Regions from separate parts of the Pseudomonas arvensis genome, predicted to be linked through region 1. Evidence: riboswitches for the same ligand, from Rfam matches in the RefSeq annotation. Region 1 holds a riboswitch; the other holds the start of a gene.
What was found. A riboswitch is a leader RNA that binds a small molecule or an ion and turns the genes downstream of it on or off. The one in region 1 is predicted to bind cobalamin.
Positions count from the first base shown of each region.

Region 2: it holds a riboswitch for cobalamin, as region 1 does, so the genes downstream of both, cobO (cob(I)yrinic acid a,c-diamide adenosyltransferase) here and cobW (cobalamin biosynthesis protein CobW) in region 1, are expected to answer to the same signal.

Region 1 is NZ_CP162038.1:2,597,120-2,604,571, reverse strand. It holds gene cobN (cobaltochelatase subunit CobN) at 1-2,530, opposite strand, end outside; gene cobW (cobalamin biosynthesis protein CobW) at 2,534-3,595, opposite strand; cobalamin riboswitch at 3,689-3,889, opposite strand; cobalamin riboswitch at 3,932-4,137, shown strand; gene AB3G88_RS11705 (CbtB domain-containing protein) at 4,234-4,422, shown strand; gene AB3G88_RS11700 (CbtA family protein) at 4,434-5,138, shown strand; gene AB3G88_RS11695 (cobalamin biosynthesis protein) at 5,135-5,527, shown strand; gene cobM (precorrin-4 C(11)-methyltransferase) at 5,598-6,344, shown strand; gene nfuA (Fe-S biogenesis protein NfuA) at 6,530-7,114, opposite strand; gene AB3G88_RS11680 (fatty acid cis/trans isomerase) at 7,334-7,452, opposite strand, start outside.
Region 2 is NZ_CP162038.1:4,407,171-4,414,622, reverse strand. It holds gene hda (DnaA regulatory inactivator Hda) at 118-822, shown strand; gene AB3G88_RS19835 (C40 family peptidase) at 1,036-1,680, shown strand; gene AB3G88_RS19830 (C40 family peptidase) at 1,825-2,361, shown strand; cobalamin riboswitch at 2,409-2,662, shown strand; gene cobO (cob(I)yrinic acid a,c-diamide adenosyltransferase) at 2,742-3,353, shown strand; gene AB3G88_RS19820 (cobyrinic acid a,c-diamide synthase CobB) at 3,350-4,714, shown strand; gene bluB (5,6-dimethylbenzimidazole synthase) at 4,711-5,361, shown strand; gene cbiB (adenosylcobinamide-phosphate synthase CbiB) at 5,358-6,266, shown strand; gene cobD (threonine-phosphate decarboxylase CobD) at 6,259-7,248, shown strand; gene AB3G88_RS19800 (cobyric acid synthase) at 7,245-7,452, shown strand, end outside.

The DNA.
Region 1 (7,452 bases):
CACTCGGCCCCGCCGGTACGAAGCGGCCGCTGAGGGCATCCAGCAAACCGCGCATTTCCGCCGGACCGCAGGCATCCAGGCGTGGCGCTACGACAATACGCAGGCTTTCGATAACCGCTTTCACGTCTTCCCAACCGGGTTCTTCCAACTGCTCAAGCGGGCCTTCCAGCGCCTGATCGATCAGGCGCGCCGCGTAGAGTTCCAGGCGCTCGCGGGTGTCACCGGCGGTGCGCCATAGCTGCGTGTCGATGCTCTGCAACACCGCCGGGCGGCGTCCAGTCCACGGTTCGGCCAGGGCACAGTCCAGTGGGTCGAAACCCAGCTCAAACGCCTTGGCCAGCACGCGCAACAGGCTCGATTGCGGGCCACGGCCATCACCACGGGGGATGCGCAGCAACGCCAGCAAGGTGTCGATGCGCAAGCGGCCTTGGGGCGACTCGCCGAAGATATGCAGGCCGTCGCGAATCTGCGATTCCTTCAAGTCACACAGGTAGGTGTCCAGGCGTGGCAACCAGACCGCCGCATCGGCGTCGCCATCCAGTTCAAGTTCCTGGTCGATGCAGGCTTCACGCACCAGCTTGAGAATGTCTTTTTGCAGCTCGCGGGCGCGGCGTGGATCGAGCAGTTGGGCTTCGTAATATTCGTCCGCCAACAACTCCAGGTTACGTAGCGGGCCGTAGGTTTCGGCGCGGGTCAGCGGTGGCATCAGGTGATCGATGATCACCGCCTGGGTACGGCGTTTGGCTTGTGCGCCTTCACCGGGGTCGTTGACGATAAACGGGTAGATATTCGGCAGCGGCCCCAGCAACGCATCAGGCCAGCAATTTTCCGACAGGCCCACGCCCTTGCCCGGCAGCCATTCCAGGTTGCCGTGCTTGCCCACATGGATCACGCCATGGGCGCCATAGGTGTGGCGCAACCAGAAATAGAACGCCAGGTAGCCGTGGGGCGGCACCAGGTCCGGGTCGTGGTACACCGCACTCGCGTCCACCTGGTAACCCCGTGCCGGCTGGATGCCGACGAACGTCAGGCCCAGGCGTAGACCGGCGACCATCAGACGACCGTCACGGAACATCGGATCGTTGTGGGGCGTGCCCCAGCGCTCCAGCACGGCCTGTTGATTGGCAGCAGGCAGGCGCTTGAACATCGCCTCGTAGTCATCCAGGCCGAGGCTTTGATGGCACGGGCGCAGGTCGAGGCTGTCCAGGTCGTTAGTGACGCCGCCCAGCAACTCGTGGATCAAGGCGGTGCCGCTTTCCGGCAGGGCCGTCGGCACCGGGTAACCTTCAGCCTGCAACGCAAGCAGGATATTCAGCGCCGCCGCAGGGGTATCCAGCCCGACGCCATTGCCGATACGGCCGTCGCGGGTCGGGTAGTTGGCCAGGATCAGCGCGATGCGTTTATCCCCATTCGGCACTCGCGCCAGTTCGACCCAGCGCCGCGCCAACTCAGCGACAAAATCCATGCGCTCGGGTGCTGCGCGGTAGCACACCACGTCCGACTGGCTGCGTTCGCTGCGCCAGGCCAGGTCCTTGAAGCTGATCGGCCGGCTGATAATGCGACCGTCCAGCTCCGGCAAGGCAATGTGCATCGCCAGATCACGCGGGCCAAGGCCTTGTTCGCTGGCCTCCCAGCCCGGCTGGTTGTCCTGGGCGCAAATCGCCTGGATCACCGGAATATTGCGGCGAAACGGGCGCAAATGCGGGGCTTCGGGGCTGGATTGGGCAAAACCGGTGGTATTCAGAATCACCGAGGCCTGCGCTTCATCCAGCCAGTCCTCGACCGCCGCGAGGCAGCCGGGCTCTTTCAGGCTGGCCACCGCCATCGGCAACGGATTGAGGCCCGCCGCCTGCAAGCGCTGGCAGAACACGTCGATAAAACCGGTATTGGCCGCCTGCAAGTGCGAGCGGTAGAACAGCACGGCCGCCACAGCTTGCTCGGCGTGCCAATCCGCCTGCCAGTCGTCGAGCCGGGCATTGGCTTTATGGGGGTGATAGATCGCCGTGCGCGCCAGGGTTTGCGGTTCGGCCCACGGGTAATCGCGGTCCAGATAGCCACTGGCCAGGCAGCGATAGAAATCCAGCGCATTGGCCAGCCCGCCCTGACGCAGAAACTGCCACAGGCGATCCCGAACCTCGACGCCGACGGTACTGAGGCCGCTGAGCTCCGGATCCGGGCGATCATCTCCCGGCACCAGAATCAACTGCACGCCGCGCTCCGCCAACTCCACCAAGCGTTCGATGCCGTAGCGCCAATAACCGATGCCCCCGTGCAGGGAAATCAGGATGACCTTGGCGTGGCGCAGCACCTCATCGACATACAGGTCGACCGAGGCATGGTTCTGCACTTGCATCGGGTTGGCCAGGCGCAGGCTGGGGTAGTCGTCGGGTAACTGCTGGGCCGCTTCGGCCAACAATGCCAGGCTGGAATCACCGCTGCACAGGATCACCAGCTCGGCGGGCGTTTGGCCAAGGTCGGCAATATTGTCGTCCGCGACGAAACCACCGGGCTGAGTCCTGAGCAGGTGCATGGGTTAAACGCTGAGCGCGGCGCGCAATTGCGCTTCGAGGCCGGCCGCGTCGAGGTCCTGGCCGATCAGCACCAGGCGCGTGATGCGGGCTTCATCGGCCGTCCAGGCGCGGTCGAAGTGTTTGTCGAAACGGGTGCCCACGCCCTGGATCAGCAGGCGCATCGGTTTGTTCGGGATCGCGGCGAAGCCTTTGACGCGCAGGATGCCGTGCTGCACCACCAGCTGGGTCAAGGCGTCGAGCAGCAGCGCTTCATCGGCTTGAGGCAGGTCGATGGAGATGGAGTCAAACGCATCGTGATCGTGGTCGTCTTCACCTTCGTGGTGGTGATCGTGATGGCTGTGACGACCGTCGATGTGCTCTTCGGACCCAGCACCCAGGCCAATCAGCACGTCCAGGGGTACGCGACCGCTGCTGGCTTCGATAATCTTCACGGCTGGCGGCAGCTCTTCGGCGACTTCCAGGCGGACACGGGCCAGGTCTTGCGGGCTGATCAGATCGGACTTGTTGAGGATCACCAGGTCGGCGCTGGCCAGTTGGTCGGCGAACAGCTCGTGCAGCGGCGACTCGTGGTCCAGGTTCGGGTCGAGCTTGCGCTGGGCGTCCACTTGATCGGGGAACGCAGCGAAGGTGCCAGCGGCCACGGCCGGGCTGTCGACCACGGTAATCACCGCGTCTACCGTGCAGGCGCTGCGGATTTCCGGCCACTGGAAGGCTTGTACCAGTGGTTTTGGCAGGGCCAGGCCCGAGGTTTCGATAAGGATATGGTCAAGGTCGCCGCGACGGGCGACCAACTCGCGCATCACCGGGAAGAATTCTTCCTGCACGGTGCAGCACAGGCAGCCGTTGGCCAGTTCGTAGACACGGCCGTTGGCTTCTTCTTCGGTGCAACCAATGGAGCACTGCTTGAGGATTTCACCATCAATGCCCAGCTCGCCGAACTCATTGACGATCACGGCGATGCGACGGCCCTGGGCGTTGTCGAGCATATGGCGCAGCAAGGTGGTTTTGCCCGAGCCGAGGAAGCCGGTAACGATGGTGACGGGAAGTTTGGCCAGTGTTTTCATCGGATGCCCTTGGGGGCGGGCATACGGGACGATAGGCCCTGCGGCATGGCGCAGAAGCGGATTTCGTCACCGGATCACCCCGCCCGGTTGAATTGGAAAATCGGTTGCGAGGCAGGTCTCCTGGCTTGGGGCTTGCGGGTCGCGAGACCGGCGCCGACTGCGCCTTCCCGCCGTTGATGGCAGTGGCGTGGCAGTCGGATGAACCCTTCACAGTTGCGGGGGCAGCCGCGGCTTGAACCGCGTTCCCTTCTTAGCTTCGGCCTGGGCCGAAGAACCTCGAAGGTGCAAGGCTACAGGGGCTTGCCGCATTTGACTACCGTCCCCCGCCCATGCTCTCCTACACATCTTGTTTCGGGTGCCCCTCACGGGGTGAAACGGGAAACCGGTAAATCATGCACGCCATGACCAGTCCGGTGCTGCCCCCGCAACGGTAAGCGAGTGAAGCGTCAGATCCACTGTGCCAGTACGGCATGGGAAGGCGATGCTTTATAGACCCAGTGTCCCTCGCAAGCCCGGAGACCGGCCCGAAAAATCAGATAACAAACCCGCGGTGGGCGGGCGCTGTTCGGAACCCTGCGTGCCTGGCTCGCGGGGTTTTCATGCGCTCGTTTCACCCAGACACCTGAAAGGGACGCGCCATGTCGATCATCAGCAGCACTTCGCCCTCCGCCAGCAGCACTTCTACCCTGAGCCAACGCCTGACCGCCGCCATCGGTGCGTCGATTCTCGGCGCGTGCCTGGTGTATTTCGCCGGTTTCTCGCATATCGAGGCGGTGCACAACGCTGCCCACGATACTCGCCACAGCGCCGCGTTCCCGTGCCACTGAGACCTGCCGACATGATCAAGCGTATTGCGCAAACCGCAGGGTTCACCGGCTTGCTGGCCGCCCTGCTGCTGACCCTGCTGCAAAGCTTTTGGGTCGCCCCGCTGATATTGCAGGCGGAAACCTTTGAAAAAGCCCCTGCAGCCACCGAAGTGGTGCACGAACACGCCGCCAGCGCTGCTGCCCACACCCACGATGCCGAAGCCTGGGAGCCGGAAGACGGCTGGCAGCGCGTGCTGTCCACTACGGGTGGCAACCTGGTGGTAGCGGTCGGTTTCGCGCTGATGCTGGCCGGCCTCTACACCTTGCGTGCGCCCACCCGCACGGCACAAGGCCTGCTGTGGGGTTTGGCCGGTTACGCGACCTTTGTGCTGGCACCGACGATGGGCCTGCCGCCCGAGTTGCCGGGCACGGCAGCCGCTGATCTGGCGCTGCGCCAGACGTGGTGGATCGGCACTGCGGCCTCCACCGCTGCCGGGATTGCGCTCATCGTGTTCGGCCGCAACTGGCTGCTCAAAGTGCTCGGCGCTGCCATCCTTGCGGTACCGCACGTGATCGGCGCGCCGCAACCGGAAGTGCATGCGATGCTCGCGCCGCAAGCCCTGGAAGCGCAGTTCAAAATCGCCTCGCAACTGACCAACGTGGCGTTCTGGCTGGCCCTGGGCCTGATCAGCGCCTGGCTGTTCCGCCGCAACCGCGACGATCAATACTCGGCATGACCTACGTGGTCGGCCTGGGTTGCCAGCGCGGTTGTGCGGCTCACGCCCTGCTGGCGCTGTTGGATACCGCCCTCGCCGAGGGCGGGATTGATCGCCACAGCATCACCGCACTGGCCAGCATCGACCGCAAACAGGACGAGCCAGGCTTGCTGGCGCTGGCGCGGCAGTTGAATCTGCCTTTGCAGTGCTTCAGCGCCGAGCAACTGGCCGCTTATGCAGACCGACTCAGCCACAAGTCCGCCGTCGCGTTCGCCCATACGGGCTGTTACGGCATCGCCGAAAGCGCCGCCCTGGCCCTTGCGGAACAGCTCTGCGGCGCTCCTGCCCGGTTGCTCATCACCCGCAAAAAAACCGCCCAAGCCACCTTTGCGTTGGCCTGCGCCGGTTAAACCCCCGATAATCGCCCTCCCCGATCATGAGCAATCTTCATGCTCGCCCGTTTTTGACAGGAACTCCCCAATGACCGTCTACTTCATCGGCGCAGGCCCCGGCGACCCGGAATTGATCACCGTCAAAGGCCAGCGGCTGATCCGTAGTTGCCCGGTGATCATTTACGCCGGTTCGCTGGTGCCCGCTGCGGTCCTGGAGGGGCATCAGGCAGAACAGGTGGTGAACAGCGCCGAACTGCACCTGGAGCAGATCATCGACCTGATCAAGACTGCCCACGGCAAAGGCCAGGACGTCGCGCGCGTGCACTCCGGTGATCCGAGCCTCTACGGCGCAATCGGCGAGCAAATCCGTCATTTGCGTGAACTGGGCATCCCATTCCAGATCATCCCTGGCGTCACCGCCGTAGCGGCCTGCGCCGCGCTGCTGGAGACCGAACTGACTCTGCCGGACATCGCCCAAAGCGTGATCCTGACCCGCTATGCCGATAAAACCAGCATGCCGGCCGGCGAGGACTTCGACAGTCTGGCGCGGCATGGGACAACCATGGCGATTCATCTGGGGGTCAACCATCTGGAGAAAATCGTCGCCGAACTGCTGCCGCACTATGGCGCTGATTGCCCGATTGCGGTGGTGCACCGGGCCACGTGGCCGGATCAGGATTGGGTGGTGGGCACGCTCAGTGACATTGCCGGAAAGGTCGAGGCCAAGGGTTTTCGGCGTACGGCGCTGATTGTGGTGGGACGGGTGTTGGAGAGTGACAGTTTCAGTGAATCGTCGCTGTATCGGGCGGGGCATGCGCACCTTTATCGGCCGTGAGTTTTTACCTCACAAATGGCGGCGTACCAGCTTGCTTAGGTGGCGGCTGATATGACCCTATCGGGGGCAAGCCCCTTCCCACAGTTGATCTTCTTTGTTAGATGTATTGCGTAAAGCAATGAATTTTAAGCAAAAAAAACGGCGCTCACGGGGCGCCGTTTTTTTGTTCGCAGTGAACGCCTTACTCAGTAGTAGGCGTTTTCTTTCTGCGTGTGGTCGGTCACGTCACGTACGCCCTTGAGCTCCGGGACGCGCTCCAGCAGGGTACGCTCGATGCCTTCACGCAGGGTCACGTCCGCCTGGCCGCAGCCTTGGCAACCGCCGCCGAACTTCAGCACCGCGATACCGTCATCAACGACGTCGATCAGGCTGACCTGACCGCCGTGGCTGGCGAGCCCTGGGTTGATCTCGGTTTGCAGGTAGTAGTTGATGCGCTCGTTGACCGGGCTGTCGGCGTTGACGCTCGGCACCTTGGCGTTGGGCGCCTTGATGGTCAACTGGCCGCCCATACGGTCGGTGGCATAGTCGACTACGGCATCGTCCAGGAAAGCTTCGCTGAAGTGGTCGATGTACGCGGTGAAGCTTTTGAGCCCCAGGGCGGTGTCTTCAGGTTTCTCTTCACCAGGCTTGCAATAGGCAATGCAGGTCTCGGCGTACTGGGTGCCGGGCTGGGTGATAAAGACGCGGATGCCGATACCTGGGGTGTTCTGCTTGGACAGCAGGTCAGCCAGGTAATCGTGGGCGGCGTCGGTAATGGTTATGGCAGTCATGGAAACTCCTCACAGGCTTGCCCGGAGTTTACGCCAAATTATTACGGAGGTACAAAGTCCCAGTGTTTTTGTCGGGTTAGGGGTTGGCGGGGGGTGGGGTGACACCTACCTGATATATGGAGATCAACATGTGGGAGGGGGCTCGACTTAACAACCCGGTCTGCTCTAAGGCCGCCGCGCGCTTGCTTTTGATCTGAGAGCGCTCCCCCAACCCACCACTCACAAATTCTCATACCGATTCATATCCAGGACCCCCGCCTCAACCGGCGTAGTCTCCCGAACATACTCCGACAAATCGTGGAAATACTGCCAGAACAGCGGATGGCTCCGGCGTACCC
Region 2 (7,452 bases), 1.8 Mb from region 1:
CGCAAACCTTTGATTTTGCTTGTGGTCTGCTGCATTGTGCACCCGGCGTCACGGGTATAAACTTTGCAAACTTTACACAGAGGCCACTAGCGGTTCGATGGGAGCCGTTCAGTCAGCATGAAACCGATTCAGCTGCCCTTAGGTGTGCGTCTGCGTGATGACGCCACCTTTATCAATTACTACCCAGGCGCCAATGCCGCTGCACTCGGCTATGTCGAGCGGCTCTGCGAAGCCGACGCCGGGTGGACTGAAAGCCTGATCTATCTGTGGGGCAAGCACGGCGTGGGGCGTACCCACCTGTTGCAGGCCGCTTGCCTGCGCTTCGAGCAGATCGGCGAGCCGGCGGTGTACCTGCCCTTGGCTGAGTTGATGGATCGCGGCATCGGCATCTTCGATAACCTTGAGCAATACGAACTGGTGTGCCTGGATGACCTTCAGGCGATTGCCGGCAAGGCCGATTGGGAAGAGGCGCTGTTTCATCTGTTCAACCGCTTGCGTGACAGCGGTCGGCGTTTGTTGATCGCTGCCTCCACCTCGCCGCGCGAGTTGCCCGTCAAGCTGGCTGACCTCAAGTCGCGCCTGACCCTGGCGCTGATCTTCCAGATGCGCCCGCTGTCCGACGAAGATAAATTGCGTGCCCTGCAATTGCGTGCCTCCCGTCGCGGCCTGCACCTCACCGACGAAGTCGGGCACTTTATCCTCACCCGCGGCACTCGCAGCATGAGTGCGCTGTTCGATTTGCTCGAACAGCTCGATCAGGCCTCCTTGCAGGCCCAGCGCAAGCTGACCATCCCGTTCCTCAAAGAAACCCTAGGCTGGTAGCCAGCCCTTTGTTTTCAAGGGTTTTGGCAAATTCCAGGCGTCAGAAAACCCGCGTTTGGGCCGGTTTGGCCACGCGAAAGGCGTCTATAGGGTGTTAAGGGCTTAGATGTCATAGTCCAAACAAGAAGTCACATAGATCACGATTGAATTTGCAAATCGATGTGATAGAGGGCATAGTCTCGGCTTCTTTACACATCAGCCACGGTCGTGCCCATGCTAAATCGCTTCGCACCCCTCGTGCCTCTCGCACTCGTTACCCTGTTGTTTGGTTGCGCCTCCCACCCTCAACAGGTGGTTGAGCAGCAAAAGCCTCAACAACATGCCCAGGCAAAATTCGTTGCAGCGCAGTCTTCCACTGTCTATCAGGAAGCTCTTTATAAAGAAGAGCAGGCAACCGAGAAAGAACTGGCCGACTTCTCCGGCAACAAGCCTTATCAGCTTCCAGTTCTGGCCGACAGCATCCTCGAACGTGGCATGTCCCTGATCGGTACCCGTTACCGTTTCGGCGGTACCTCTGAAGCCGGTTTCGATTGCAGCGGTTTCATCGGCTATCTGTTTCGTGAAGAGGCTGGCATGAACCTGCCACGCTCCACTCGCGAAATGATCAACGTGAAAGCACCGTTGGTCGCGCGCAACAACCTCAAGCCCGGTGATCTGCTTTTCTTCAGTACTGCAGGCCGTGGTCGTGTCAGCCACGCCGGTATCTACCTGGGCGATAACCAGTTCATCCACTCCAGCAGCCGTCGCAGTGGCGGTGTTCGAGTCGACAGCCTGGGCGACAGCTACTGGAGCAAAACCTTCATCGAAGCCAAGCGTGCACTCGCCATGGCCCCGACGACAGTTACCGCTAGCAAGTAAACTTAAAGTGATACTTGAAGTTTGACGTGTAAGCGCTAGAATCCCTGGACATTGTTGTAATCCGTTCGCGCGAGCCTTGCTTGCGCGTTCTGGTTTTCAGCGTTCGGCAGCGAAAGCCGCATCCAGACCAGGATTGTTTTGCACATGTCGACGTCAGCCCGCCTTGTTCTCCTCGTGTGCGCCGCGCTGCTCAGCGCTTGCGCCAGCCGTCCACCGCCCGCTCCTGTCGCGGTCAAGCCCAAGCCGGTGTTCAACTACTCCACCCAGAATTTCTCACCTGCTGCCGAAGACGTGCTCTTCCGTGCGCTGGGCCTGGTCGGCACGCCTTATCGCTGGGGCGGCAACACGCCGGACTCGGGCTTTGATTGCAGCGGCCTGATCGGCTTTGTGTTTCGCGACGCCGCCGGGATCTCCCTGCCGCGCACCACCCGCGAACTGATCGTGATGCGCGCCCAGGACGTGAGCGAGCAGAACCTGCAAACCGGCGACCTGCTGTTCTTCGCCACCGGCGGTGGTTCGCAGGTCAGTCATGCCGGGATCTACGTGGGCGAAGGCCGTTTTGTCCATGCGCCGCAAACCGGCGGTACGGTGAAGCTGGATACCTTGTCCAAAGCGTATTGGCAGAATGCCTACCTGAGCGCCAAGCGTGTGTTGCCGGGGAATCTGGCGCGCAATCCTTAAAAGCAGCTGCAAGCTTGAAGCTTGCAGCTAGCCCCTCAACCCACTAACCTTCGCCGCTTGTTCCAGGTGCTCTGTGACCCATGGGTCGACGGAGTGAAACAGGGAAGCCGGTGAGTGAGCGCGCTTGTACACAGCGCCGCCGCAATTCCGGCGCTGCCCCCGCAACGGTAAATGAGTCAAGACGCTGCTTTTGCCACTGTATCGCTCGCGATATGGGAAGGCGCAGCGTTGGCCTGTGTGCTCTCTATAAAGAGCAGCGCCACTCATGAGCCCGGAGACCGGCCTGGATCATCCAACAGCATCACGGTGGGCGATGCTTGGCTGTCTGTTTTTTCTTTTTCCTGCCCGCCGTTTTTGTCCAGCCCCAACGGAGAGCTGCCATGACCGATACCCCCGACCGCGACGAACGCCACCTGGCGCGCATGCTGCGCAAAAAAGCCGTGATCGACGAGCGCATTGCCAATTCCCCCAACGAATGCGGCTTGCTGCTGGTACTTACCGGCAACGGCAAAGGCAAGAGCAGCTCGGCGTTTGGCATGCTCGCCCGCGCCATGGGCCATGGCATGCAGTGCGGCGTGGTGCAGTTCATCAAGGGGCGCAACAGCACAGGTGAGGAGTTGTTCTTCCGCCGCTTCCCCGAGCAAGTGCGCTTCCATGTCATGGGCGAAGGTTTTACCTGGGAAACCCAGGACCGCCAGCGCGATATCGCCGCCGCCGAAGCTGCCTGGGCGGTGTCCCGCGAGCTGCTGCAAGACCCAGCCATCGGCCTGGTGGTGCTGGACGAACTGAACATCGCCCTCAAGCACGGCTACCTCGACCTGGACCAAGTGCTCAGCGACCTGCAAGCCCGCCCGCCGATGCAACACGTGGTGGTCACCGGCCGTGGCGCCAAGCCGGAACTGATCGAGATGGGCGACACCGTCACCGAAATGGGCATGCTCAAGCACGCATTCCAGGCCGGTATCAAGGCACAGAAGGGCGTCGAACTTTGAATCAGCCCCGTCATTGCCCAGCCGTATTGATCGCCGCACCGGCGTCCGGCCAGGGCAAAACCACCGTCACCGCCGCGCTGGCGCGTTTGCACCGCAACCTGGGGCGCAAGGTGCGTGTGTTCAAATGCGGCCCGGACTTCCTCGATCCGATGATCCACGAGCGCGCCAGCGGTGCACCGGTGTATCAATTGGACATGTGGATGGTGGGTGAACAGGAAAGTCGCCGCCTGCTGTGGGAAGCAGCGGGGGAGGCCGACCTGATCCTGATCGAAGGCGTGATGGGCCTGTTCGACGGCACGCCCTCCAGCGCCGATCTGGCGCGCCACTTCGGCGTGCCGGTGCTGGGCGTGATTGATGGCACCGCCATGGCCCAGACCTTTGGCGCCCTGGCACTGGGCTTGGCGCGCTACCAGCCGGATCTGCCATTCGCCGGCGTGCTGGCCAACCGCGTCGGCACGTTGCGCCATGCGCAGTTGCTTGAAGGCAGTCTCACCGAAGGCCTGCGCTGGTATGGCGCACTGTCCCGCGAGACCGGAATCGAACTGCCGAGCCGTCATCTGGGTCTGGTGCAAGCCAGCGAACTGAATGACCTCGATGCACGCCTGGATGCCGCCGCCCAAGCCTTGGGCAGCAGTTGCGAAGTCGCCTTGCCGCCACCCGTAACCTTCGCCGCGCCTGAAGTGATCGCCGCCGAGCCGCTGTTGGCCGGTGTCCGCATTGCCGTGGCCCGCGACGAAGCCTTCGCCTTTACCTACGGCGCCAGCCTCGACCTGTTGCGGGCGATGGGCGCTGAACTGACGTTTTTCTCGCCGATCCATGACCACGCGTTGCCTGACGCCGACAGTCTCTATCTGCCCGGCGGTTACCCGGAGTTGCACCACCAGGCGCTGTCTGAAAATACCCCGATGCTCGACGCCATTCGCGCGCACCACGCGGCGGGCAAGCCGTTGCTTGCTGAGTGCGGCGGCATGCTCTACCTGCTGGACTCGCTCACCGACGTCGATGGCCACCGCGCCGAACTGCTTGGCTTGTTGCAGGGTGATGCGGTGATGCAGAAAAAATTGGCGGCACTGGCCCTGCAAAGTGTCGACTTGCCGGAAGGCACATTGCGCGGGCATACCTATCACCATTCGTTGACCACGACCGCGTGGGAACCGATTGCTCGCGGCCTGAGCCCCAATGGAGGGCGCGGCGCCGAAGCGGTTTACCGGCAAGGGCGCATGACGGCTTCCTACGTGCACTTTTACTTTCCGTCGAACCCGCTTGCGGTGGCCGCATTGTTTTCACCTCTCGCAGGGGAAGGCATCCGAAATGTGGGAGGGGCGGTGCGACGATTCGATTTGCCCCCGATGAAGCCATGACCGACAACGCCTTCCCCGAGTCCGACCGCCAGGCCGTCTACCGCGCCATCGCCGAGCGTCGCGACATGCGCCATTTCAGCGGCGGCACGGTCGCCCCAGAATTGCTCCACCGCCTGCTCCAGGCCGCGCACCAGGCCCCGAGTGTGGGCCTGATGCAGCCGTGGCGTTTTATCCGCATCAGCAACCGTCACCTGCGCGGGGAGATCCAGCAACTGGTCGAAGAAGAACGTGTGCGCACCGCCGAGGCCCTCGGCGAGCGCTCCGACGAGTTTATGAAACTCAAGGTCGAGGGCATCAATGACTGTGCCGAAGTACTGGTGGCGGCGTTGATGGATGATCGCGAGCGCCATATCTTCGGCCGGCGCACCTTACCGGAAATGGACATGGCTTCGCTGTCCTGTGCGATCCAGAACCTGTGGCTGGCGGCCCGTGTGGAAGGCCTGGGCATGGGCTGGGTGTCGTTGTTCGAACCCCAGGCCCTGGCCGATCTGCTGGGCCTGCCGCCCGGCGCCAAACCCCTGGCCGTGTTGTGCCTGGGGCCGGTCGCCGAGTTCTATCCGGCACCGATGTTGCAGCTCGAAGGCTGGACCGAACCGCGTCCGCTGAGTGACATGTTGTATGAGAATACGTGGGGAGTGAGTCAATGAGTGTGGCCTTGCTGTGTGTCGCCGCAGTGGCGCTGGATGCGTTGTTGGGCGAGCCCAGGCGCTGGCATCCGCTGGTGGCGTTCGGCAATTTCGCCGGGCGCATCGAGCAGCGTTTCAACAGTGGTGGTCGTGGCTGGCGCAGCCACGGCGTGACCGCGTGGTTTATCGCCGTGGTGCCGTTGACCCTGCTGGCCACCGCGTTGTCGTGGGCGCCCTATATCGGTTGGGTGTTGGAGATCCTGGCGCTGTACTGCGCCCTCGGCATGCGCAGCCTCGGCGAACATGTAATCCCGGTGGCCCAGGCGTTGCGCAGCGATGACCTGGATGAAGCGCGCACACGGGTCAGCTACCTGGTGAGCCGCCAGACCAGCGAGTTGGACCGCACCGAAGTCGCCCGCGCCGCCACCGAGTCGGTGCTGGAAAACGGCAGCGACGCGGTGTTCGCCGCGATTTTCTGGTTTGTCGTCGCGGGCGTGCCGGGCGTGGTGCTCTACCGCCTAAGCAACACCCTCGACGCCATGTGGGGCTATCGCAATGAACGCTTCGAGCGCTTCGGCTGGGCCGCAGCGAAAATCGACGACGCGCTCAACTACATTCCTGCACGCTTGGTGGCGTTGACCTACGCCGTACTTGGCAACACCCGCCTGGCCCTCAAATGCTGGCGCACCCAAGGTCCGACCTGGGACAGCCCCAACGCCGGGCCAGTGATGGCTGCCGGCGCAGGCGCCTTGGGTGTTGAATTGGGCGGCGCTGCCATCTATCACGGCGAAGTGCACCAACGCCCGCAACTGGGCGAAGGCCCGGCGGCGGATGCCGATTCCATCGACCGAGGCTGGCAACTGGTGCAGCGCGGCGTATGGTTATGGCTGCTGATCCTATGTGCGGGGGCGCAATTCTATGCTTGAACACGGTGGCCGACTGCGCAAGGCGTCCATTCAATACGGGATCCCCGAGGCCGATTGGCTCGACCTGTCCAGCGGCCTCGCGCCCTGGCCCTGGCCGATCCCGGAGATTCCCCTGCGGGCCTGGGCGCGGTTGCCAGAGACGGACGACGGCTTGGAGCAGGCCGCCAGCGAATACTATGGTGCCGCGCATTTATTGCCGGTGGCCGGTTCCCAGGCGGCGATCCAGTTGCTGCCGCGCCTGCGCCGGTCCGGCAAGGTCGGCGTGCTGTCGCCGTGCTACGCCGAGCATGCCGAAGCCTGGCGCCGCGCCGGGTATGTGGTGCGCGAGGTGCAGGAGCAGGAAGTCGATTTCTTCCTCGATGGCCTCGACGTTCTGGTGGTGGTCAACCCCAACAATCCCACGGGCCAGAGCCTGACGCCCCAGCGCCTGCTGGACTGGCACACGCGGCTGGCCCAGCGTGGCGGCTGGCTGGTGGTGGACGAAGCGTTTATGGACGTGACGCCGGAGTTGAGCCTGGCGGGCCAGGCCCATCAGGTCGGCCTGATTGTGTTGCGTTCGTTCGGCAAGTTCTTCGGCCTGGCCGGTGTGCGTCTGGGCTTTGTGCTGGCCGAACGCAAGTTGCTCAAGTTACTTGCTGAACAGGTCGGCCCGTGGGCCGTCAGCGGGCCGACGCGGGTGCTGGGGCAGGTGTGTTTGCGCGACACCGCCGGGCATGCACGCCAGCGGGCGCGTTGCGTCGAGGCAGGCCAGCGTTTGTTCACGCTGCTTGAGCACCACAGCTTTCAGCCCCAAGGCGGCTGCGCGTTATTCCAATGGCTGATCACACCCCACGCTGAACGCATGCACGAATTCATGGCCCAGCGCGGCATCCTGCTGCGGCTGTTCGTCCACGACAGCAGCCTGCGCTTCGGCCTGCCCGACACCGAAGCCGATTGGTTGCGCCTCGACGCCGCCCTGGCCGCCTATAAGGACGCTTCATGAGTACGCTGATGGTGCAGGGCACCACGTCCGACGCCGGTAAAAGTACCCTGGTGACTGCGCTGTGCCGCTGGCTGGTGCGCCAAGGCATCGCCGTGGCGCCCTTCAAACCCCAGAACATGGCGCTCAACAGTGCCGTGACGGCCGAAGGCGGCGAGATCGGCCGCGCCCAGGCGGTGCAGGCGCAAGCGGCCAACCTGGCGCCCC